3 regions of the Ensifer sp. ZNC0028 genome follow, and region 1 is predicted to be linked to each of the others. Evidence: riboswitches for the same ligand, from Rfam matches in the RefSeq annotation. Region 1 holds a riboswitch; each other region holds the start of a gene.

Region 1 (7,480 bases):
TGATCGCCGTCCCTGAGGAAGACGCTGACGCCATGGCGCTCGCTGGTCCTTGTCGGGTCATCCGGATCGGCGACCGTGGCTCCCATGTCGTGGTTGAAGTCGCTCGCCATGGACGAGTACCAGACTGGGTGCTGCCACTGCATCCGGGCCTGGTATTTCTGCAGCGTCTCCAGCGGCGCGCGCGAAATCAGCACGATGGACGTATCGCGTGCGTTGAGATGCGCCGGATGGGTCATCGCGTCCACGACCCAGGAGCAGCCGTCGCAGCCCGCCTTCCATCCGGGCGCGAACATGAAGTGATAGACGATCAGTTGTCGCCGTCCGTCGAAGAGGTCGGCGAGGCTTACCGTGCCTTCGGGCCCCTCGAACGAATAGTCCTTGTCGATCCTGACCATCGGCAAGCGTCGGCGCGCGGCACTCACTTCATCGCGTGCGCGGGTAAGTGCCTTCTCCCTGGCAATCTGTTGTTCGAGTGCGACTTGCCACTCATCCATTGAAGCGATTTTAGGCAGCATTCTCAATCATCTCCCTTTTCCGCGGTTTGCTTGGAGGTGTCGGTGCAAAGCTGACTCCGATCGACGGCATCCAGCCGTCAGGCTCGGTTGCAGTTCTCGCGAAAGCTCGCAAACAGGTCTCATCGGCGCCGTCTCCGTTGCGTCCAGTTTCAATATGTTGCAAAAACATAACATGTCAAGCAAGCAGGACGAAGATCTGGTTTTCAAGGCGTTGGCTCACCCGCGCAGGCGGGCGATGCTCGATTGTCTCAAGGGCGAGGCGCAGGCCACGGGCATGCTCTGCGCGGCCTTTTCAGACATGGATCGCTGCACCGTGATGCAGCATCTGAAGGTGCTGGAGGACGCCGAGCTGATCATCGTCAGCTGGGCAGGACGCGAGCGCTGGAATTATCTCAATGCGCTGCCGATCAAGCACATTTACGACCGCTGGATCAGCGACTATGCCGCCCATGCCGTGACCATTCTCGACAGGCTGAAGACCGATCTCGAAGGGTAAATCTGAAGATAGTGTGAATTACGGATCACTTAAACAGTATTCATTTGTGTATAGTTTTCCGACAATCGACAATGTTCTGCCTATTTGAGGGGAGTGATATTTAGTGAAATTACGAGACGCGAAAGAATTTCTACCTTTCCTGGCAAGTGTTTCGAAAGCGTCGCTTTCATGCTTGCGCTCCACTCGTTCGTTGAGTAGGGAATTCTCGTCGGTTTCCGAAAGGAAATAACAGGGAATTCGCCGCGGCTCGCCGCGAAACGAAACTGCCCCCGCAACTGTAGGCGGCCAGTCCTCTCTCGAAAATGCCACTGGGCGATGGTCCGGGAAGGCCGAGAGGGAGCCAAGACCCGCCAGTCAGGAGACCTACCGACACCTGTAACTGAACAAGCCGGGCGGGGTGTCCGGGGAGGTTGTCGATGTCGTTGGTCGCGCCACAAGTGCCGGCTGTCGATGTTCTCTTGAACATCGGTTCGATCATTGCGTCCTGGCTCGTCCCCTCCGATCCGCGCGATCAACAGATCGGAGACAATGTGCCATGACCGCTTCGCGTTTCCTGCTTGCCGCCTCTGGCTTCGCCTTCTTCGCCACCGCCGCTGCTGCCGAACCCACCGCCTATCCGCTGACCCTGGACAATTGCGGCGAGACGATCACCTTCGACAAGGCGCCGGCGACCTCGGCGACCGTCGGGCAGGCGGCAACCGAGGTTCTCTATTCGCTCGGCCTCGGCGACAAGGTTACGGGCACGTCGGTCTGGTTCAATGACGTGCTGCCGGAATTTGCCGAGGTCAATGCCAAGGTTCCGCGCCTGGCGGACAACGACCCGAGCTTTGAAAGCGTCGTCGCCAAGAAGCCGGGGCTCGTCGCCGTGCAGTTCGTCTGGCACGTCGGCCCCGAAGGGATCGTTGCGACCCGAACCCAGTTCCACGAAGTAGGAATTCCGACCTATGTCCTTCCGGCCGACTGCGTCGCCAAGGACAACTCGGTGGGTGTGGACGGCACGCGAAGCGCGCTCTTCTCGACTGCCAGCATCCATCAGGGCGTGCGTGAACTCGCGCAGATCTTCGATGTTCAAGACAAAGGCGAGGCATTCGTCGCAGAACTCGCCAAGCGTGAGGCCAACGCCATTGAGCAGGCCAAGGCGCTCAATTTGAAGGATGTGTCTGCGGCCTTCTGGTTCTCCAGCGCGGAGATGGACATCGATCCCTATGTGGTCGGCCGGAAGGGAGCGCCTGCCTACATGATGGATAAGCTCGGCATCCGCAACGTGGTCGGCTCGGACGAAGAATGGCCGGTCGTCGGTTGGGAAACGATCGCCAAGGCCAACCCCACCATGATCGTCATCGCCAAGATGGATCGCCGGCGCTTTCCGGCCGACGACTACCTGAAGAAGATCGAGTTCCTGAAGACCGATCCGGTTGCCAGCCAGATGGATGCGGTGAAGAACAACCGCATCGTCGTCATGGATGCGCACGCGATGGACGCCACGATCAGAACGGTCGCCGGTATTGAAGTTCTCTCCGCTGCGCTTAAGGATTTCGGGTTGGCGAAGTGAAGACCGGCCTCTCGCGGCGCGCCCCTGCTTCCCGGCTTGGCCGGGCAGCCACGGGGACATTGGCTCTGTTTGCCACCGTTCTTGCCGGAACCTGCATCGGTGAAACGCCGATACCCGTCTTGACGGTTCTCCAGACCTTGGGGAACAAGATTTTCGGCGCGACCTATGGGCTCGATCCCATCGATGTCGGGATCATCTGGAACTACCGCCTGCCGCGGGCGATCGTTGCCGCCTGCTGCGGGGCGGGCCTCGCGGTTTCGGGCATGGTGCTCCAGTCCCTCCTGCGCAACGCCCTGGCGGATCCCTATCTTCTCGGCATCTCCGCCGGCGCCTCGACCGGCGCCGTGGCCGTTACCGTCGCCGGCCTCGGGGCTGGCGCGGTCTCGATGTCGCTCGGCGCCTTTGTCGGCGCCGTGACGGCTTTCCTCATGGTGGCGATCCTCGCCCGTGCCGCCGGTGGCGGGGTCACTCTGCGCGGAACAGGGCAGATCGTGCTTGCCGGCATCGCCGGATCGCAACTGTTCAACGCGCTGACCTCTTTCATCATCACCAAGTCGGCCAATGCGGAGCAGGCGCGGGGCATCATGTTCTGGCTGCTCGGCAACCTCAGCGGTGCGCGGTGGCCGGACGTCTGGCTGGCCGTGCCCGTGGCCCTTGTCGGGCTCGGCGCCTGCATCTGGTATGCCCGCGCGCTCGACGCCTTTTCCTTCGGGGCGGAATCCGCCGCGTCGCTCGGCGTACCCGTGCGGGCCGTCCAGGTGGTGCTGATCGGCCTTACCGCGCTGGTGACGGCCGTGATGGTCAGCATCGTCGGCTCCATCGGCTTCGTCGGGCTCGTGATACCGCATGCGGCCCGTTTCCTCGTTGGTGTGCGTCATGGCCGGCTCGGCCCGGCAACCGCCCTCATCGGGGCGGTCTTTCTGATCGCGGCGGATATCCTGTCGCGGACGATCGTTCCTGGCCAGGTGCTGCCGATCGGCGTGATCACCGCCCTGGTTGGGGCACCGGCCTTTGCCCTGATCCTTATCCGCGGGAGGCACCGATCATGATCCTGGAAGCACGCGATCTCGGCTGGTCCGTCCGCGGCAAGGCGATCGTTTCCCATGTCGATCTCGCCGTGCGGCAGGGAGAGACACTCGGCCTTGTCGGCCCCAACGGCTCCGGCAAATCGACCTTGATGCGGCTGCTGGCCGGCATCGTCCGGTCGACGTCGGGCGAGGTGCGGATCAACGGGCAGATGCTGCACGCCATGCCACGCCGCCAGGCTGCCCAGTTGATCGCCTTCCTCGAGCAGCAAGCCGAGACGACGGAAGCGATCTCGGTTCGCGATGCGGTTGAACTTGGCCGCACGCCCTGGCTCACGCCGCTGCAGCCCTGGTCGGCGGAAGACGACCGGATCGTCAGGCAAGCGCTCGACGATACCGATATGGCGGGCTTCGAAAACCGTTCGTGGGCAACACTTTCCGGCGGGGAACGCCAGCGGGTTCACCTGGCGCGGGCCTTGGCGCAACAGCCGCAGGTCCTGTTGCTCGACGAGCCGACAAATCACCTGGATATCCAGCACCAGCTTTCGATCCTGAAGCTGGTGGCTGACCTGCCGATAACCTCCGTCGTCGCCTTACACGATCTCAACCAGGCCTTTGGCTGCGACCGCGTCGGCATGATGTCCGCCGGCCGGCTGGTGGCGCTGGGGCCGCCGCGTGAAGTCCTGACCGTCGAACGGATCGCCGCCGTCTTCGGTGTTCGTGCGAGCATCGTCGTCGACCCCGAGGACGGAACCTCCATCTTCCGCTTTCATTCAGCCTAGCAAGGATTTACATGCGCGCGCTTCTCCTCGGATTGTCCCTGTTTCTCACCGCTTTCCAGTTCGCCCAAGCCGAAATGCACGAGGTGAAGATGCTCAACCGTAACGCTTCGGGACCGATGGTCTATGAGCCAGACTTCCTCCAGATCGCCCCCGGCGACACGGTGAAATTCATCGCTGCCACCAGCGGCCACAACGCGGCGACGGTCGACGGCATGGTTCCCGAAGGTACCGCTGGTTTCAAGGGCGGGATCAACGAGGAGATCGAGGTCACGCTCGACGCGGAGGGGTTCTACGGGATCAAGTGCTCGCCCCATTTTGCGATGGGAATGGTGATAGTGATCCGTGTCGGCGACGCGAAGGTCGACACAGGCTTTGCGGCGGCCAAGGTTCCGGCCCGGGCGCGCAAGCGGTTTGACGAGATCCTTGCCAGGAACGGTTTCGGAAAGTGACGAACGACACCGAAGAAGGGGCAGGGCGCGCGAATTTTCATCTGAAGGAAGCGATCCGCAGCTACTGGTCGGAGCGCGCGAGGACCTTCGATCTCGCTTTCGGCCACGGCATCCTGTCTGAAGCCGAGTTTTCCGCCTGGCAGGAACCGATCCGCGCCACCCTTGGCGTGAAGCCGCTGCGCGTGCTTGAACTTGCCTGCGGCACGGGCGAGGTCACAAGGCTCATCCACGATCTTGGTCACGAGGTTACGGCGCTGGACTTCTCCGAAGCGATGCTTTCCGTCGCCAAGGCGAAACACGCCGGCAAACCGCGGCTGCGCTTCATCCTTGCCGATGCCGAAAACACCATGGAGCCGGATGCCGCCTATGACGCGATCGTTTGTCGCCACCTCGTCTGGACGCTTACCGAGCCCGAGGCGACCTTTCGCGAGTGGCACCGGTTGCTGCGACCGGGTGGGAAGCTGGTGATCTATGACGGGGACTGGGCGCAGCCTTCTCCGATCGGACGTCTCGCCGAACGCCTGGTGGCCTTGATCGACAGGTTTTCCGGGCCCGATCCCTATTACGACGGGTCGTTGAGCCAACGCCATGCCGAGATCATGCGTGCCCTGCCTTTCGGTCGCGGGCTGCGGTTCGAGCAGCTTTCCGGTCTGTTGGAGGAGGCGGGCTTCAAAGGGATCGAGAAAATGTCCCATGCGCCGGTCGCTCGTGCCCAGCGCAAGTCGGCCAACCTGCGAAACTGCCTCCGCACCTTCGTCTACAGGCGCTTCATCCTGACCGCGCATTCGTCGACTGCGCGCTAGACCCCAGTGCCCTGAACCGCGAGGCGCTGGTTCAATCGGTGACGCCGCACCAACCCGGCAGGAAGCTGGCGGACTTGCCGTGGGCAAGATCGAGCGCGTCGTGCACGGCCTTGTCGATGTCATTGGCGATGCGTTTTGCATCGATGCGCGAGCGCAGGAAGTTTGCCCACATGAACTCGCTGTAGGGCGTTGCGTCCTTGGCGTAACCGCCGGCGCGGCGGAGCGCGCCCGCAAGCGACCGGTAGGGGTCGTCGACGAGGCCGGCGATCGTGCGCGGCAGGTCCTGGTGCGATCGCCGCAGGCCCTGTGCGTCGAACGGATACATCCAGTGGCGGTGGTCCATGACCGACCAGAACTCGTCCTTGGACAGGTGGCTGAGATCGAACACGATGCTGGTCAGCACATGCGCGACGCCTTCCTCGTGCAGGGCGCGCACGAGATGATGATGGTCGACCAGATACGGTCGCTCCTTCGGGCCGAGCACCACCGGTACCATATGATGTCCCAGGAATTCCGCGCCATGCCGCTTGGCAGTCTTGCGCCATTCCCGCCGTTTTTCAGTGACTTCGAGGAAGCCGACGGTGATCTGGGTCGGGCGAAGTTCGGCGATGTCGATCGGTTGCAGTTGCGGCTCATAGTTTGGGGTCATCGAACGGCTCCGGGTAGGGACGCGGTCGTTTCGGGTTGGGAGGCGGCAGCTACGGCATCATCGACGCTGTAGCTGAGATAGGTGAGAAGCGGGGGAGCGGCCAGGGCGATCATGTCGCGGACCCGGTCATGCACCCGTGCATAATAGAGGTGCTTGCCCTGGGCGCGCACAAGCGTGTCGAATTCGATCAGCGCATCGAGCGCGGTGCTGTCGAGGTCGAAGCTTTCCTCGAGGCTGAGGATGACGGCGCGTGCGGTCTGATCGTGGCCGATCCGTGCGGCCGTCTCGGTCAGGATGGCATCCGCATTGGCAAAGAACAGAGGTTGCGCCGGACGCCAGATGGCGATGCCCGGCATCGTTTGCGCGTCCGCGTGGCGGGCGATGTCGACGAAGTCATGGCCTTGTCCCAGGCGACCAAGGGAGGCGACATAGGGTGTGGCCAGCCTGTGCAGCAAGACGGCGAGCGAAAGTGCGACAGCAATGGTGATGCCGTTGACGACGCCGAAGGCGATGACCCCGACTGCCGCTGCCAGGGCGATGACAACGTCGTGTTTCAGTTTCCACAGCCGCAAAAGCGGCCGAGGATCGAGCGCATGCGCCAGGGCGGCAATGACGACGGCAGAAAGGACCGGCTCGGGAAGGCTCTGAAGCAGATCGGCGCCAAGGACGACGAGCAGCGCAAGGCCGACTGCGGCGACGAGCGCCGTCATTCGGGTTTGCGCACCAGCAGCCTCGGCCGCGGAGCCCGCCGAAAAACCGGCGCCGACGGGCATGCCCTGTGCGATGGCAGAGGCGGCATTGGCAGCGCCGAGCGCCAGCAGTTCTCGATTGGCCGTCACGCTTTCGCCGTGACGCAATGAAAGCGACCGGATCGTGCCCCAGGATTCGGCAAAGAGGATGAGAACGAGCGGCAAGGTGTAGGGAACAAGCTGCCGGATCTGGCTCCATTCGACGAGCGAGAGCGACGGCAAGGTCATCGAGATCGACATCGGTCCGACCACCGCCACGCCGTGGCCCGCAAGGTCCAGCAGCCTGGAAGCCAGGATGCCGGCGCAAAGCACCAGAAAAGCGCCGGGAAGAAACGGAGCGCGCCGCAGCACGAGGAGGGCGGCAAGGGACGCGACGCCGACGGCGATGCTCACCATGTTCCACCGGGGCAGCGCCGCAAAAAGCCCGGCGATCTGATGGACGATGTCGGTTACCGGCACC
Region 2 (7,480 bases), on a different contig from region 1:
GCGCTATCTTATCGTCGGACGAGGCGAAGGGAAACGACAATCTGACGCGCAAAGGTTGCGTGGGATTGCGCATGATCCTCAGGTCGGGCGAGGCTACTTGTCGAGTTCCGGATAGACGCGGTCGAGGAAGCCGGGCCGCAGTTTCTCGCCGACCAGGCAGTCGGGGGCCGGGAAGGCATCGACATAGCGTATCGTCGGCGGCGGTTGCAGACCGCTGACTTCGAGCACCAGTTTCTGGCGGATCGCGATGGAGAAATCTTCGGGCTCGTGCACCGGCAGCACGAAGGAGCCGGGGCCGCCGATGACACATTCGGCATAATACTGGTCGAGCGGGCCGGTGGAAACCGACGGGCGGATGAGGATCGCGAGCCCGTTGATGGTGATGCCGCGCGCGATCGCGGTCTCGCGGGCCGGAAGCACCGGCGGGCCGATGTTGTTGGGCCCGTCGCCGGAGATGTCGATGACCCGCCGCACGCCGCTGTACGCGTTGGAATCGATCAGTGCGGTGCCGTAGGTAATGGCGTTGGAGATCGAGGTGCCGCGCCGCGTGCCGACCGGGCGCTGCTCGATCAGCTTGGCGAAGGCATCCGCGTCGGCGGCGGTGTCGATCACCCGCCAGGCGACGACGGAGGATTCGTTCACCGTTCCAGCCCATTCGAAATAACCGATCGCGATGCGGCCGAGCTGACCGCTTTCGACGGCATCGAGAAAGTCGCGGTGCCGCAACGCCTCGACATAGCCGGCCCGCTGGATGCGGGCCTCGTCGAGATCCATCGAGCCGGACATGTCGACCGCCAGGATCAGTTCGACGTCGACATTCGCCGCCTCGGCGGTCGATGGGCTCGGGCCACCACTCAATGAAAGGAGTAACGCCAACACGCTCAACATCGCTTCAACCAGTCATTGCGCGCGGTCAGATTAGAAGACTGTAACACAAGATTGGATTTCGGCGACCGTTTGGGTGTAGTTGGCCTTCACTAAAGAGTGATTTTTCCGGGTCATGCATGAGCCCGGATGCCGACCGGGAAAGGCGGGATGCAGCAGCGAAGCGAAAATACCGAGCGATTTCAGATCGATCGATTGCAGCAGGCGGCGTTCGGCTATTTCCTCGAACATTCCGATCCGGTCACTGGGCTGATCGCCGACACCGCGTTGCCGGGCGCGCCAGCGAGTATCGCCGCGACCGGCTTCGGCCTTTCCTGCTATCCGGTCGGCGTCGAGCGCGGCTGGCTTTCGCGCGGCGATGCGGCGCGGCGCGTGGTGGCGACCCTGCGCTTCCTTGCCCAAAGCCCGCAGTCCCGCCACCGGCAGGCGACCGGCTATCGCGGCTTCTACTACCACTTCCTCGACATGCGGACCGGCGAGCGCGCCTGGCAGAGCGAGCTTTCAACGGTCGATACGGCGCTGTTGATCGCCGGCGTCCTGACCGCTTCCGCCTATTTCTGTCGGAACGACGCGGTCGAAGGCGAGATCCGCGAGCTTGCCGACCGGCTCTATGCTCGGGTCGATTGGCGCTGGGCGCTCAATCGCGGCGATACGCTGACGATGGGCTGGCGGCCGCCGGGGCGGTTTTTGAAACATCGCTGGCGGGGCTATAGCGAAGCGCTGCTGCTCTATGTGCTGGCACTCGGCGCGCCCGAACATGCGATCGAACCGGAGCATTATGCGGCCTATGCCGAGGGTCATGATTGGATCCCCGTCGAGGGCCGGCCGCACCTGCATGCAGCGCCGCTCTTCATCCATCTCTTCCCGCAGGCCTGGCTCGATCTGCGTGGGCTGGCCGACCGGCCGATGCGGGAGCGGGGAACGGACTATTTCGAAAATTCCCGGCGCGCCATCCAGTTGCAGCGGGACCATGCGCGCTCCAATCCCGGACACTTCGCCGGATATGGCGAGCACCTGTGGGGCCTCAGCGCCTGCCATGCGCCACGCGGCCGGCTGCGGCTTCGCGATGGGCGCCAGCAGCGGCTTTTCGGCTATGTGAACCGCGGCGCGCCCTACGGCCCTGATGATGGCACGCTCGTGCCCTGGGCGCCGCTTGCTTGCCTGCCGTTCGAGCCGGAGGCGGCGCAGGCCTCCCTCGTGCATATGGCGAAGAGTTATCCGGAACTTCTGAACGAGGGGCGCTTTCCCGGCGGCTTCAACCCAAGCCTTGATGGCGGCGGGCCGGAGGGCTGGATCGATGCGCGGGTCGTCGGTCTTGACCAGGGCCTCGTTGTCATGATGATCGAGAACTGGCGAAGCGGCCTTGTCTGGGCGCTGATGCGCAGCATACCGGCGATCCGCCGCGGCCTTGAGAGGGCGGGCTTTGACGGCGGCTGGCTGCAGGAGAGGGATGTCGCACGCGGGTAATCCGCCCGCATCCGGCACCTGAGGATGAGAATGGGCGACGGAGACGGCATGCGCTTGAACGACCACCAGCCGACAGCGGAGATCGCGGCGGCATTTGCGCTGCAGGCGCTGGCCGTGGCTGACCGTCTGCGTGCCCAGTTTCCGGAGGCTGCCGTCTCGCTCGGGCCGGCGGCCAGCGAATTCAGCGCGCCGGGCGACTTCTGGGCTGCGGGCAGCGCTGGCCTTGAGGAGGGGCTCGCCTATCAGGATTTCTTCGGGGTCGGGATGACCGACCGGATCCGCGCGGCGCATCTGATCGCCTTTTATAGCCGTCAGTTGAGCGTGGTCCTCGGCGCGTTCCATCTCGGCGCCGGGCTGCAGCCGGAGGTCGCCGGCATTCGTTTCGAGGATTGGGCGCGGCTTCACCGTGGTGCCGAAGTCGCGGGCAAACGCTATCATTTTCGCCTCCAGCCGCCGGCGATGGGGCGCAAGGGTGGAGAGGAGGGCGTCAGCGCTTTCGAACAGGGCTTCATCGCTCATCTGGCGCCCGTCATTGCAGTTCTCAAGGCACGGACAGGGCTCTCGAGCGGGGCGCAGTGGCGGCTCGCGGCGGATGCCCTTGCCGGCGCGTTCCTCGAAATCGGCCGCGCGATCGGGGATGAGGCGCGCGGCATGGCCGAGGCGCTGGCGATCGTCAAGCGGCCCGGCTCGCGGTTTTATTCTGATGAGCTTTGCTACGAGCAGATTTCGGCTGTCCATCCGGCAAGTGGTGAACACATTTCGCGCCAGTATCGGATCCGCTGCGGCTGCTGTCTCTATTTCAAGACGGAGGGCGGTAGCTTCTGCGACACCTGCGTCCTGCTGGAGCCGGAAGATCGCCGTGCGCGGCTGGCGGCGCATCTCATGCAAAACGGCGGGGCCTGAACCCCGCCGTCGCTTTGGTGACGATCCGTGATCGCCGATCACTGTGCCTTGACGAAGCGCTCGTTGATGAAGCCGGAGACGACGCCGAGCACGATCCAGAAGGCGAGCGTAGTGGCGAGTGCGGCCACCGCAAACTCTGCGCCGAGCACGGCCGGAACGTTGCTGGTGATGTCGAGCGGCTGCGGCGCACCGTAGACATGGGGCGCTGCGATCAGCACGAGGCCCGCGACCTTGGAGACGATCTCCTCGCGCAGGACGACGAGATAAAGGCCGACGGCCGAAAGCGCCACCGTTGCGAGCCACCAGGTCTGGCGGTCGCCGAGTTCGGCGGCCGGAAAGCCAGGCAGTTCCGGCGGCAGGCCGATCGCCGGCAGCATGTGCACGGCAAGCCAGCCGCAGGCGCCCCAGAGCGCGCCGTTCCGAAGCGTGATCGGATAGCCGATCACCAGGCTGACGCCGGCGAGCAGCAGGCCGAAGCCGGAACCGGTGACGAGGTTCGCGATCAGCGTGCCGGAGAAGCGGCTCATGCCGAACATGATGCCGCCTTCCTCGTGCTCGCCCTCATGGGCATAGGCGGGCGTGATCGGCGACAATGCGTCGAGCAAGGCGCTAAGCGGCGACACGGCCTTGAGCGACGAATGCTGGTCGTGGTTTTCCGCGGCGGGCTGTGCCGCACCCGGCTGGGCCGCGGGCTGTTCGGTGGGGGCCGGAGCCTCGCCTTCGAATTCTTCCGCATGCAGGATCAGCGGCGTGACGCGCAATTCCTGGGCGCCGGTCATGAAGACACCGGCAATCAATCCAGCCACGATCGCGGCCAGAAGCGTTCTGACAATCATCTTGAAATCCCTCGATAACGACAAAAGCCACGCGCTGCGGCGTGGTCCTTGAGTCTTCCCATTTTGCCTGTGCTGCGGATGGCTTTCGCACGCCGGAAAAACCGGGATGCACACAAGCCGACATCCGGCGCGGGCCGGATGCGTTCAGGTCCGCAGATTGTTCGATGCGGAACGTTGTTGACGTTCCGAGGCATCGGTCAGTGGCAGGGGAAGCCGTAGGAGTGGCGGGTGTCGTGCGCCGTGTCGTGCAGCACGGCCGAATTGGCAAGGCCGGCGCCGAAGACGAGGAATGCGCCGATGAAGAGCGCGATGACGCCAGCGGTCAGACGATCGCTGAGGGAGAGCGGGGTGCTCGAAATGGTAGACGTAGCCATGACAACCTCCGTGATGGCATCGGGAAATTCCCGGTTGGGCCCTATGCCCGCATCGAGTGGCAGGTTTCCTGGCTCACGGCGTTGGGCTCGATGCCCCCGGTCTGCCTCGCCTTCCCAGTTCGGCCGCCCTCTCGCGGCCTTTCCAGTGGCTTCTTCCGGATCGCTCCGGAATGGCAGATCGACGTCGCTCTACAGTCGCGGGGTCGGCCGTGATTTGAATGCCCAGAGTGGGTCCATCCGTCACGTTCCCGTTTACTCCCGAAACGCGTTCGCGTCCCGGGAACCAATCGATCCCAGATGATTAGGATTCTGTCATGGAGTTGTCAATTGAGCCTGCGCCGCGGCGCGGTCCATCCGCGACAAAATCCTTGATGGTCATGCGCTTGTAGGCCTCGACGATCTGGTCGCCCTCGGCCCGGTCGACCGAGACCGCAAGCCGCATGGTGCAGTCGCCGAGGTGCATGATCAGGAAGGCGGCGCTGTCGATTTCCTCGCGCGGCGTCGCCGGCACAAGCCGGGCCCACACATCGGCAAGCAGCTTTCCGCCGGCGCGGCTTTGCGCAAGGTCGATTTCGCGCAGCGCCTTGTCGGCCTGCATCGCCGACCAGATGTCGCGCATGACCGGCTCGGCGAGGAACATCTCGTAATAGATGTCAAACAAAAGCGAGAAGGCGTCGCGCAACTCGGCGATCGAGGTCACCTTGGCCAGTTCGGCCGCGATGCACTCGTTGCAGACCGCATTGTAGCGCTCGGCAAGCGTGCGCACGATCGCGGCCTTGTCGGGGAAGTACTGGTACAGAGAGCCGATTGAAATCCCAGCCTTTTCAGCGACTTCGCTCATGCGCATGGCGTCGCTGCCCTTTTCCTGGATGAGCGCCGTCGCGCAGGCAAGGATCTGCTCGACGCGCTCGCGACTGCGCTTCTGGCTCGGTGTCCGGCGCAGCGCAGGCTCGTCGTCGGCGGGAAGCGTGGCGGGGCTTGCATCTGGAATCATGAGTAATGCTCACATTTTGACTTGACTCCTAAAATACGAGGATTTATCACATTTGCAAATGTGAGAGATACTCATGTTTGTTGGTGGAACCTCAGGAGGAAACGATGTCTCAGAAAGTCACACTGGTTTTGGGCGGTACCGGCAAGACGGGGCGGCGGGTGGCCGAGCGCCTTCGGGAGCAGGGCGTCGCGGTGCGCATCGGTGCCCGTTCGGCGTCGCCTTCCTTCGATTGGACGGAAGAGACGACCTGGGCGCCGGTCCTTGAAAACGTCGATCGCATCTATGTCTGCTTCCAGCCGGATCTGGCGGTGCCGGGCTCCGTCGAGGTGATCGCCAAGTTCTCGAGCCTTGCGGTCAGCGCCGGCGTCAAGCGGCTGGTGCTGCTGTCGGGGCGTGGCGAGGACGAGGCGGAAGCGGCAGAGCGCGCGTTGCAGGCCTCCGGCGCCGACTGGACGGTCATCCGGGGCAGCTGGTTCTTCGAGAATTTCGACGAAGGCTTCCTCGCCGAGGGTGTCTTGAGCGGTTCCGTCTTCCTGCCCGTGGACACGGTGACCGAGCCTTTCATCAGCTGCGACGACATTGCCGACGTCGCTGTCGAAGCGCTTCTCGACGACCGCCATATCGGCAAGGTCTATTCGCTGACCGGCCCGCGGCTGATGACCTTTGCCGACGCCGTGGCCGAAATTGCCGCGGCAGCCAACCGCCCGATCTCCTATCAGGCCATCCCGATTGCCGACTTCGCGGCGCACTTGCAGGCCGACGGCGTGCCTGATGACTATGTCGAACTCATCCGCTATCTCTTCACCTCGGTGCTCGACGGGCGCAATTCAAACCTGACGTCCGATGTCGAGCATGTGCTTGGGCGGCGTCCGCGTGACTTTGCAGCCTACGCTCGGGAAACCGCAGCAACCGGTGTATGGAGTCTTGCCGCATGATCCCCCTGATCCCCGCTCTGGCGTTTGCCGCCGCGATCGGCTCCGGCCTGATGGCCGGACTGTTCTTCATCTTCTCGGTCTGCATCATGCAGGCCCTGTCGCGGCTGCCGCCGGAGCAGGGGATCGCTGCGATGAATGCGATCAATGTCGTGATCCAGAACCCGATCTTCCTCAGCGCCTTCATGGGCACGGCGCTGCTCGCCCTGGCGCTCATCGTCGTCGCCTTCCTCTCGGGCGGCGAGGGCCGGTGGTGGCTTGCCGCCGGCGGTGTCGCCTATGTCGTCGGCGTGCTGCTGGTGACCATCGTCTTCAACGTGCCGATGAACGATGCGCTCGCCGCCGCAGCGCCCGGCCAGGCGGCGACCGATCTCTGGCGTGAGCGCTATCTGACCGACTGGGTCTGGTGGAACCACGTGCGCAGCTTCGCGTCGATCGGCGCGCTGGCGTTCTTCATTCTCGGTTTCGCCCGTGCCTGACGAAAAGCGCCGGCAAGTGGATCCTTGCCGGCGCCTGCGCGCGTCCTGACCTCTGAACCCATCCCGCCGTCAGGGCTTGGGAATACGCGCGTCGTATTGCGCTTCAAGATCGGCAAACTTGCTCCAGAAGGCCGCCGGCTTTTCGCCTTCCAGCAGCGCGCGCAGAATGTCGAGATGCACGTGCCAGCCGGCGGAGAAGCTGGTCATGATGGCGCGGTCGGCGATGCGCTTGTGGGTGACGACGAGCAGCACCTTGTCGCCGCGGGGGCTGAGTTCGAAATGGACCTCCGAGGGCGTGCCGGTCTCTTCGTTCCAGGTGTAGGCCAGCAGCCGAGGCGGCTCCCAGGCGAGCACGTGACCGTAATTGCGCACCTCGCCGGCGTGCTCGGCATATTTCTGCGGTGGCCGGTCGTCTTCCGCTGTCAGTTCCGAGTGGCGGAAGACGTGCTCGACCTCGGCCCCTTCCTTCGACCCGATCGTTCCGGACGCCATCCAGAGGCGGCGCTTGCTCTCCTCCGTCAGATAGGACCAGACCCGCTCGATCGGGCCGGGAAGCAGGCGCTCGATGCGCACCGCGTCCGGTGCGACGACACGGCCGTAATCGGCGCCG
Region 3 (7,480 bases), on a different contig from region 1:
ACCCGCGCAACGATGCCCGCCTCCGACATGCCATCCAGGCGCGCCGCGTGGATCAGATCGTCGGGCATGGCCCGGAAGAACTGCAGGAACAGGAAGATCGCGAACACCGAGATCGAGAACGGCGCCACAAGTGCGGTGTAGCTGTTCAGGACCGAGAGCCTGTCGAAGGCGACATATATGGGCAGCGCCGTCGCGTGGATCGGCACCAGGAGGCCGAGCATGACCAGAACCATCATCGTGCGGGCGGCCCGGAACTTCAGCTTCGCCATGGCATAGGCGCAAGGTATGGCAACGACGATCTGGATGACGAAGATCAGCGCGCAGACGATCACGCCGTTGAAGAGCAGGGTCGACATCGAAACGCGCGACAGCGCCTTGGAGAAGTTCTCGACATAGGACCATTGCTGCGGGATCAGCGACAGCGACGAGGAGAAGATCTCGCTCTGCGCCTTGCCGGCGGTCGAGACCATGAAGATGTAGGGCGCAAGGAAGAGGAGCGAGCCGAGCGAAAGGACCGCAAGACGGACGATGCGGGCGACGGAAGGAGCGTTGGTGGTCATGCGTAATGCACCTTCCGGTCGAGCACGCGGTACTGCAGGAACATCAGGACGACGAGGATGGCGAGGAAGACGACGGTCATGGCCGAGGCGTAGCCGACGCGCAGGTAGACGAAACCCTCCTGGTAGATGGTGAAAAGCAGCACCTCCGACGCCTTGTTCGGACCACCCTCCGTCAGCGTCTTCACCGTCTCGAACACCTTGACCGAATTGATGATGCTGATGGTGGTGACGAACAGCGTCGTCGGCCCGAGCATCGGCCAGGTCACCAGGCGAAAGCGATCGAACCACGACTTGGCACCATCGACTTCGGCAGCGGCATAGAGTTCGCGCGGGATTGCCGTGAGGCCGGCGAGGAACAGCACCATGTTGAAGCCGACCGACTGCCAGATGCCGATGATCGACAGGCCATAGAGCACCGTGCCGGAGGCGCCGAGCCAGTTGGGGCCGGCAATGCCGAAAACGGCGAGGAAGGTGTTGATCGGGCCGATGGTCGGGTGGAACAGGAACTGCCAGACCGTGGCCATGGCAACGAGCAGCGAGGCGACCGGCAGGAAATAGACGGTCCGGAAAAAGGCTCGGCCCTTGGTTTCCGCCTCGATCAACATGGCGATCGCCAGCGAAAGCACGATCGATACCGGCGTGACGATCGCGGTGTAGACGGCGGTGTTCCAGAGCGAGCGAAGGAAGGTGCGATCGCCGAAGAGCTCGGCATAGTTCTCGAAACCGACGAAACGAAAGCTGCCGTAGCCGAGCTCGAAATCGGTGAAGCCGAGCACGATCACGGCAGCGGTCGGCAGCAGGATGAACAGGAAGAGCAGCGTGATGGCTGGCAGCGCCAGCAACCAGGCGATGCGGGCTTCGCGGCGATCGGGGTGAGACGCAGCACTCGCGGTTTCGAAGGTTGCGACACTAGCCATGGACCTTCTCCAGCGTCGCGGCGATAGCGATCGGCTCGGCTGCCACCCGGGTGCCCTCGCCGTCGAACAGCATCGCCCGTTCCGGCATGAACGCGACATCGACGGGCTGACCGATCGCGAGTGCTGCGGCTTCGGCGGGTGCTGACTTGGCGGTGATCACTTCGCCGATCGCATCGAGGCGAGCGTGGACGATCACCTCGGAGCCGAGAAACTCCATGCGCTCGACCCGCGCAGTCAGCCGGCCGGCGCCTGCCGCATGGAAGCGCACGAATTCCGGGCGGATCGCGAGCTTCACCGGTGCATCCGGCGCCTGCCCGCGGCTTGCCAGAAGCACGAGATCGCCGAAGCGCACAATGCTTGCGGTATCCGTGCGGGTTTCGAGTACGTTGATCTTCGGCTGACCAAGGAAGCGCGCAACCTCGATATGGGAGGGGTTGTCGTAGATCTCCTTCGGGCTCGCCAGTTGCAAGAGATTGCCGCCGATCATGACGGCGACGCGGTCGGCCATCGACAGCGCTTCGGACTGGTCGTGGGTGACATAGAGTGTCGGCACGCCGGCGCGGCGGTGCAGATCGACGATTTCGCCGCGGGCATGGACGCGCAGGTTGGCGTCGAGATTGGAGAGCGGCTCGTCCATCAAGAACACGGCCGGACGGCGCACCATGGCGCGGGCAAGCGCCACGCGCTGGCGCTGGCCGCCGGACATCTGCCCGGGCTTGCGGTCGAGCAGATGATCAATCTTCAGCGCTCCGGCCATCTCCTTGACCTGGCGCTGGATATCGCTGCGGATCTGCTTCTGCCCCGGCAGAAGATTGCCGACCATGGGCAGGCGCTGCATCGCCGTCAGGCGCCGCATGGCGAGCGGCACGGCAATGTTTTGACCTGCCGTCAGGTGCGGATAGAGCGCGTAGGACTGGAACACCATCGCCACGTTGCGATCGGCCGCCGCCATGCGCGCGACACTGCGGCCGCCGATGACGATCTCGCCGGCATTGCCGTGATCAAGGCCGGCGACGATGCGCAGAAGCGTGCTCTTGCCGCAGCCGGAAGGGCCGACGAGCGCAATGAACTCGCCGGCTTCCGCCTCCAGGCTGACGCCCTTCAGGATGGCGTTGCCGCCATAGGACTTGGTGATGCCATCCAGCGAAAGCACGCTCATTGCGCTGCCTCCACGCGAACCTTCTTCTTGGCGGCGAGCGGATAGACGTCCTCGACGATCGGGTCGAGCACGTGGCTCGTCAGACCCGGCACCGCGACGATTTCGCTGGTCACGCCGGCATCGGTGAACGCGTGCACGACGGCACCGACCAGCCGCTCGCCCGGCATCGGCCGTTCCAGCGTGTCGATGATAAAGGAGGTCGGCGGCGCCCAGACGAGCGACGTCCCTGCATGTTCGCCGGTCCAGGCCCAGTGCAGGTGACCGCTGGCATGCAACGCCACCTCGGCTTCGGCGAAAAGATCAAAGAGCCGCTGGCGCTGGCGGGGACGGATGCCCCAGTAGCCGGTGTCGCCTTCGGCCGGGGCGTCGACGAAGAGCGGCTTGTGGGCGAACACCGCCACCCGGCGGCCGTCGCGACCAAGCAGTTGTTCCTCCAGCCAGGCAAATTGCCTGTCTTCTTCCTCGTCCTCGAAGCCGATCAGCAGGCTGTTGAGGCCGAGCAGCCGCCAGTCGCCATGGTCGCGGCCCCAGTAGTCCGGACCGGCGAGACGGCGCCAGCGGGCAAGCCGGACGGGGTCTACAGGCTGGTGCGAGCCCGGCAGATGGCCGACATCGTGATTGCCGGGAACGATCGCGACCGGCATCGAGAGCTGGCCGATCAGATCGAGCGAGAAGGAGATATCGTCCTCGTGGTCGGCACCATCGATGGTGACATCGCCCGTGTGGATGACGAGATCGGGTTTTACCGCCTCGATCCAGGCGCGAACCGGTTCCCAATTGCCGTTGAAATGGCTTTTGGCGGGGCTGAGATGGGTGTCGCTGATCTGGACGATTTTCATGGAAACGGGCCTCCGACGATGGCTTGCGGTATCCGCGTCGGAGGGCTGTCTCTCCCCTTCTCTGCGGTTGGCCGCAGTCTTTAGGGAGCCGCCATGTCAGTTTGGTAACAGCCGTTCTCAGCTGATTTTCAGTTTCTCCATGAAAGCGTCATTTTCCGAAGCCCGGCCGGCGCGAACCGGCACGCGCGCACCGGATGTGTCTGCGTCTTCTTTCCCCAGACTCACCACTTTGCACCGAGCTCGCCCCGAATAGATGCCGGACAGGATTGCTCCATAACGGTCGCAAGCATCGCATTCGACGCGTCTGCTTCGGCGACGACCCAGTCGCGAAAGGCCTGGATCTTCTTCTGCCGCCTGGTGCTTTGCGGATAGACCAGCCAATAGGCGCGGCCGTCGCGCACCACATGCTCGAACGGCCGGATCAACCTGCCGCTCTTCAGTTCATCCATCAGGAAGGTCGAGACGGCAATCGCCATGCCGTGATCCGCCAGGATGGTGGCGACATCCATCGCCTGGACGTCGAAGATCAGCTCGGTACCGTTGCTCGCCGGCGGCTCGACGCCGGTTTCGATCATCCAGCGTCGCCACCAGTTGGCGTTGCCGAAACGCCGGATCCTCAAGACGTCGGCGGGCTCCTTGAGTTGATGTTTCTCCAGGAAGGACGGCGTACAGACCGGCACGTAATCGAGCGGAAACAAGGGAAAGACATCGTTACCCGGCCAGTCGCCGGCGCCGCTGCGCACCGCGAGATCGATGGCATCACGCTTGAAATCGATGAGTTCGGTCGACATGTGCACCCTGATGCTGATGTTCGGATGCGCGGTCTGGAAGGTGGCGAGCCGCTGGCCGAGCCAGCTCGAAACGACGGTCGGCAGCACCGAGATGTGCAGGTGATGTTCGGTCTTGTCGGCAATCTCCGAGAAGGCCGCCCCCAAAAGATCGATCGCTTCGGTTACCTTTGGCGCCAGCTGCCGCCCGGCACCGGTCAGCCGCACCTCGCGCGGAAGGCGGACAAAGAGCGGCGCGCCAATGCGGTCCTCCAACAACCGGATCTGGTAGCTGACGGCCGCCTGCGTCATGCCGAGCTCTTCGGCGGCGCGGGTGAAACTCAGGTGCCTGGCGGCGGCCTCGAAGGCGCGCACTGCACTCATAGGGGGAATCTTGCTCATGACGCTGAGATAAGCATTCTTTATGCCAGCATGCGAGAAATCGCTTTGCGCGAAACGGCAAAAAACCTCACTTTTTTCGCGAACACACGCCTTGTAGAGAAGTGAGGATAGCAATGCTTAGCGCAGTGCGATCAATGATTTACCATGTCCTGAATTGGGCCGACAGGACCCTCAGTGCTCCGGTCGCCATCGACGCGTTCAACGAGTTCCAGCTCCGGGATATCGGCCTGACGCGGGACCAGGAACATATCCGTGCGCGCGTCGGCGACACAGCGGATCCGTGGCACTGGCCGGAGGAGCCCGATCCCGATCCCGTGCCGGTGCAACCCGCAGCGAAAACAGTTTGCAGCGAAGGGCCGCGCATTGCCCGCGTCTCGCCCCGCGCCCTGGCTGGAGAAAATAAAGACATAAGCATTTCTTTATGCGATTGACGAGAAAGCGATTGCAGAGCATTGTCCCGGCATCGTGGTTCTGCGCCTCGCCATCCGGCGGGGCGGAGCTAAGAGGGAATTCGGTGCGGCGCTGACAAGCGCTAAGGCCGGAGCTGCCCCCGCAACTGTAGGCGGAGAGCGGCCGTTCGATGATGTCACTGAGGAAGACGCCTCGGGAAGACGGAACGGTCCGCGTTGACCCGCAAGCCAGGAGACCTGCCGCGATGAACAACGTCCACGGGCGGGGTGTCCGATGAGGCGCGTTGACGACGCGGGACCCTTCTCGCGTCGCGGATGCGTCGCATTCAAACCTTGCCCTTCAACCTTCGGGGTAAGGAAATGACCATCAAGACTGCCAATCTCGGCTTCCCGCGCATCGGCCGCCACCGCGAACTGAAACTCGCGCTTGAACGCTACTGGTCCGGCAAGATCAGCCGTGACGACCTTTTCGACGTCGGCCGCCGGCTTCGGGCCGAAAACTGGGCGGCGCAAAAGGCGCGCGGCATCGATATCCTCCCTTCGAACGATTTCTCGTTCTACGACCACGTGCTCGATACTGCCGTGCTCGTCGGTGCGGTCCCGGCCGCCTATGGCTGGAAGGGCGGTCCCGTCGATCTCGACACTTACTTTGCCATGGCGCGCGGCTCGACGGGTTCGCCCTGTGCTTCCGGTTGCACGCATGCGGGTGACGGCGGCAACGCCGCACTCGAGATGACCAAGTGGTTCGATACCAACTACCATTACATGGTGCCCGAATTCGAAGCGGATCAACGTTTTGCGCTGACGCATAACCGGCCGCTCGAAGCCTTTCTCGAAGCTGAAGCCCTGGGCTATCGAACCCGCCCGGTCCTACTTGGCCCGGTGACCTTCCTCAAGCTCGGCAAGGCGAAGGGCGGAGATTTCGATCCCCTCGACCTGATCGAGCGCCTGCTTCCCGTTTACGTCGAGCTGCTCACCGAACTTGCCGATGCCGGCGCCGACTGGGTTCAGATCGACGAGCCTAGTCTGGTGCTCGATCTTACCGACCGGGAAAGGCAGGCCCTGGACCTTGCCTATCATACGTTCCGGGCGAAAGTTCCCGGGCTTCGGATCATGCTTGCGACCTATTTCGGCGCGATCGGCGACAATATGGTGAGCGCCCTTGCGCTGCCGATCGCGGGCCTGCATGTCGATCTCGTGCGCGCGCCGCAGCAGATCGAGGTCCTCATCCAATCCGCTCCGGCTGACCGGGTGCTGTCGCTCGGCGTCATCGACGGCCGCAACGTCTGGAGGACGGATCTTGCCGGCCTGTTCAGCCGCCTGCAGCCGCTGGTCTCTGCCCATGGCTGCGACCGGATCGAGCTTGCGCCCTCGTGCTCGCTCCTGCATGTGCCCGTCGACCTCGACATGGAACGGGCGCTCGACCTGGAGCTTGCCTCGTGGCTCGCTTTCGCCGTGCAGAAGCTCGATGAATTAAGCCTTCTCGCCCGTGCCTTCGAGCCGGGGCTTGCCAGCCCGGAAAGGGTCTTTGCCGCCTCGAGCGAAGCGGCCAAGGCGCGTCTGACGTCGCTCAGGATCCATGATCCACTTGTTGCCGGGCGACTGAAGGCGCTGACGGCAGCCGACAGCGAGCGCCGGTCTCCCTTCCCAGCCCGTCGCGCGCTCCAGGCGGACGCGCTGCCGTTGCCGCTTTTTCCGACGACGACGATCGGCTCCTTCCCGCAGACGCCGGAGGTACGGCAGGCCCGTTCCCTGCATGCCAAGGGCGAACTCAGCTATGTCGACTACACCGCCTATCTGCGCCGGGAGACCGAGCAGGCGGTGCGCTGGCAGGAAGAGATCGGCATCGACGTGCTGGTACACGGCGAGTTCGAGCGTAACGACATGGTGCAGTATTTCGGCGAGCAGCTGTCGGGCTACGCCTTTACCCGAAGTGGCTGGGTACAGAGCTACGGTTCGCGCTACGTGCGCCCGCCGATCATCTTCGGCGACGTTTCCCGGCCAAACCCGATGACGGTCGAATGGGCGGCCTTTGCGCAGTCACTGACCGATCGACCGGTCAAGGGCATGCTGACGGGTCCGGTCACCATGCTGCAATGGTCCTTCGTGCGCGACGACCTGCCGCGGTCGGTGGTGTGCCGGCAGATCGCGCTGGCGCTCAGCGACGAAGTCAGGGACCTCGAGGCATCGGGCATCGCCATCATCCAGATCGACGAGCCGGCGCTGCGCGAGGGCCTGCCGCTCAGGGCCGCCGACCGCAAGGCCTATCTCGACTGGGCGGTGGAGTGCTTCCGCCTCAGCGCCGCCGGCGTCGGCGACGCCACCCAGATCCACACCCACATGTGCTATTCGGAGTTCAACGACATCATGCCGGCGATCGCGGCGATGGATGCCGACGTGATTTCGATCGAGACGTCGCGATCGAA

Evidence for each region. Region 1 has a riboswitch for cobalamin ahead of L981_RS04410 (ABC transporter substrate-binding protein). Riboswitches for the same ligand answer to the same signal wherever they lie in the genome.
Region 2: another riboswitch for cobalamin. It lies ahead of L981_RS28560 (CbtB-domain containing protein); the one in region 1 lies ahead of L981_RS04410 (ABC transporter substrate-binding protein).
Region 3: another riboswitch for cobalamin. It lies ahead of metE (5-methyltetrahydropteroyltriglutamate--homocysteine S-methyltransferase); the one in region 1 lies ahead of L981_RS04410 (ABC transporter substrate-binding protein).

What each region holds. Positions count from the first base shown of each region.
Region 1 covers NZ_JTLA01000015.1:85,755-93,234, reverse strand. Annotated here, with positions in the region: gene L981_RS04420 (DUF899 domain-containing protein) at 1-515, opposite strand, end outside; gene L981_RS04415 (helix-turn-helix transcriptional regulator) at 688-1,011, shown strand; cobalamin riboswitch at 1,204-1,397, shown strand; gene L981_RS04410 (ABC transporter substrate-binding protein) at 1,547-2,563, shown strand; gene L981_RS04405 (iron ABC transporter permease) at 2,560-3,612, shown strand; gene L981_RS04400 (ABC transporter ATP-binding protein) at 3,609-4,370, shown strand; gene L981_RS04395 (pseudoazurin) at 4,382-4,819, shown strand; gene L981_RS04390 (class I SAM-dependent methyltransferase) at 4,816-5,622, shown strand; gene L981_RS04385 (ParB-like protein) at 5,654-6,271, opposite strand; gene L981_RS04380 (SulP family inorganic anion transporter) at 6,268-7,480, opposite strand, start outside.
Region 2 covers NZ_JTLA01000135.1:3,880-11,359, forward strand. Annotated here, with positions in the region: gene L981_RS28540 (DUF1194 domain-containing protein) at 94-888, opposite strand; gene L981_RS28545 (glucoamylase family protein) at 1,036-2,352, shown strand; gene L981_RS28550 (ferric iron reductase) at 2,401-3,255, shown strand; gene L981_RS28555 (CbtA family protein) at 3,294-4,091, opposite strand; gene L981_RS28560 (CbtB-domain containing protein) at 4,289-4,465, opposite strand; cobalamin riboswitch at 4,506-4,768, opposite strand; gene L981_RS28565 (TetR/AcrR family transcriptional regulator) at 4,767-5,459, opposite strand; gene L981_RS28570 (NAD(P)H-binding protein) at 5,564-6,394, shown strand; gene L981_RS28575 (DUF1772 domain-containing protein) at 6,391-6,870, shown strand; gene L981_RS28580 (SRPBCC family protein) at 6,940-7,480, opposite strand, start outside.
Region 3 covers NZ_JTLA01000107.1:30,061-37,540, reverse strand. Annotated here, with positions in the region: gene L981_RS24865 (carbohydrate ABC transporter permease) at 1-560, opposite strand, end outside; gene L981_RS24860 (carbohydrate ABC transporter permease) at 557-1,477, opposite strand; gene L981_RS24855 (ABC transporter ATP-binding protein) at 1,470-2,636, opposite strand; gene L981_RS24850 (metallophosphoesterase) at 2,633-3,475, opposite strand; gene L981_RS24845 (LysR substrate-binding domain-containing protein) at 3,697-4,626, opposite strand; gene L981_RS24840 (hypothetical protein) at 4,779-5,075, shown strand; cobalamin riboswitch at 5,094-5,314, shown strand; gene metE (5-methyltetrahydropteroyltriglutamate--homocysteine S-methyltransferase) at 5,415-7,480, shown strand, end outside.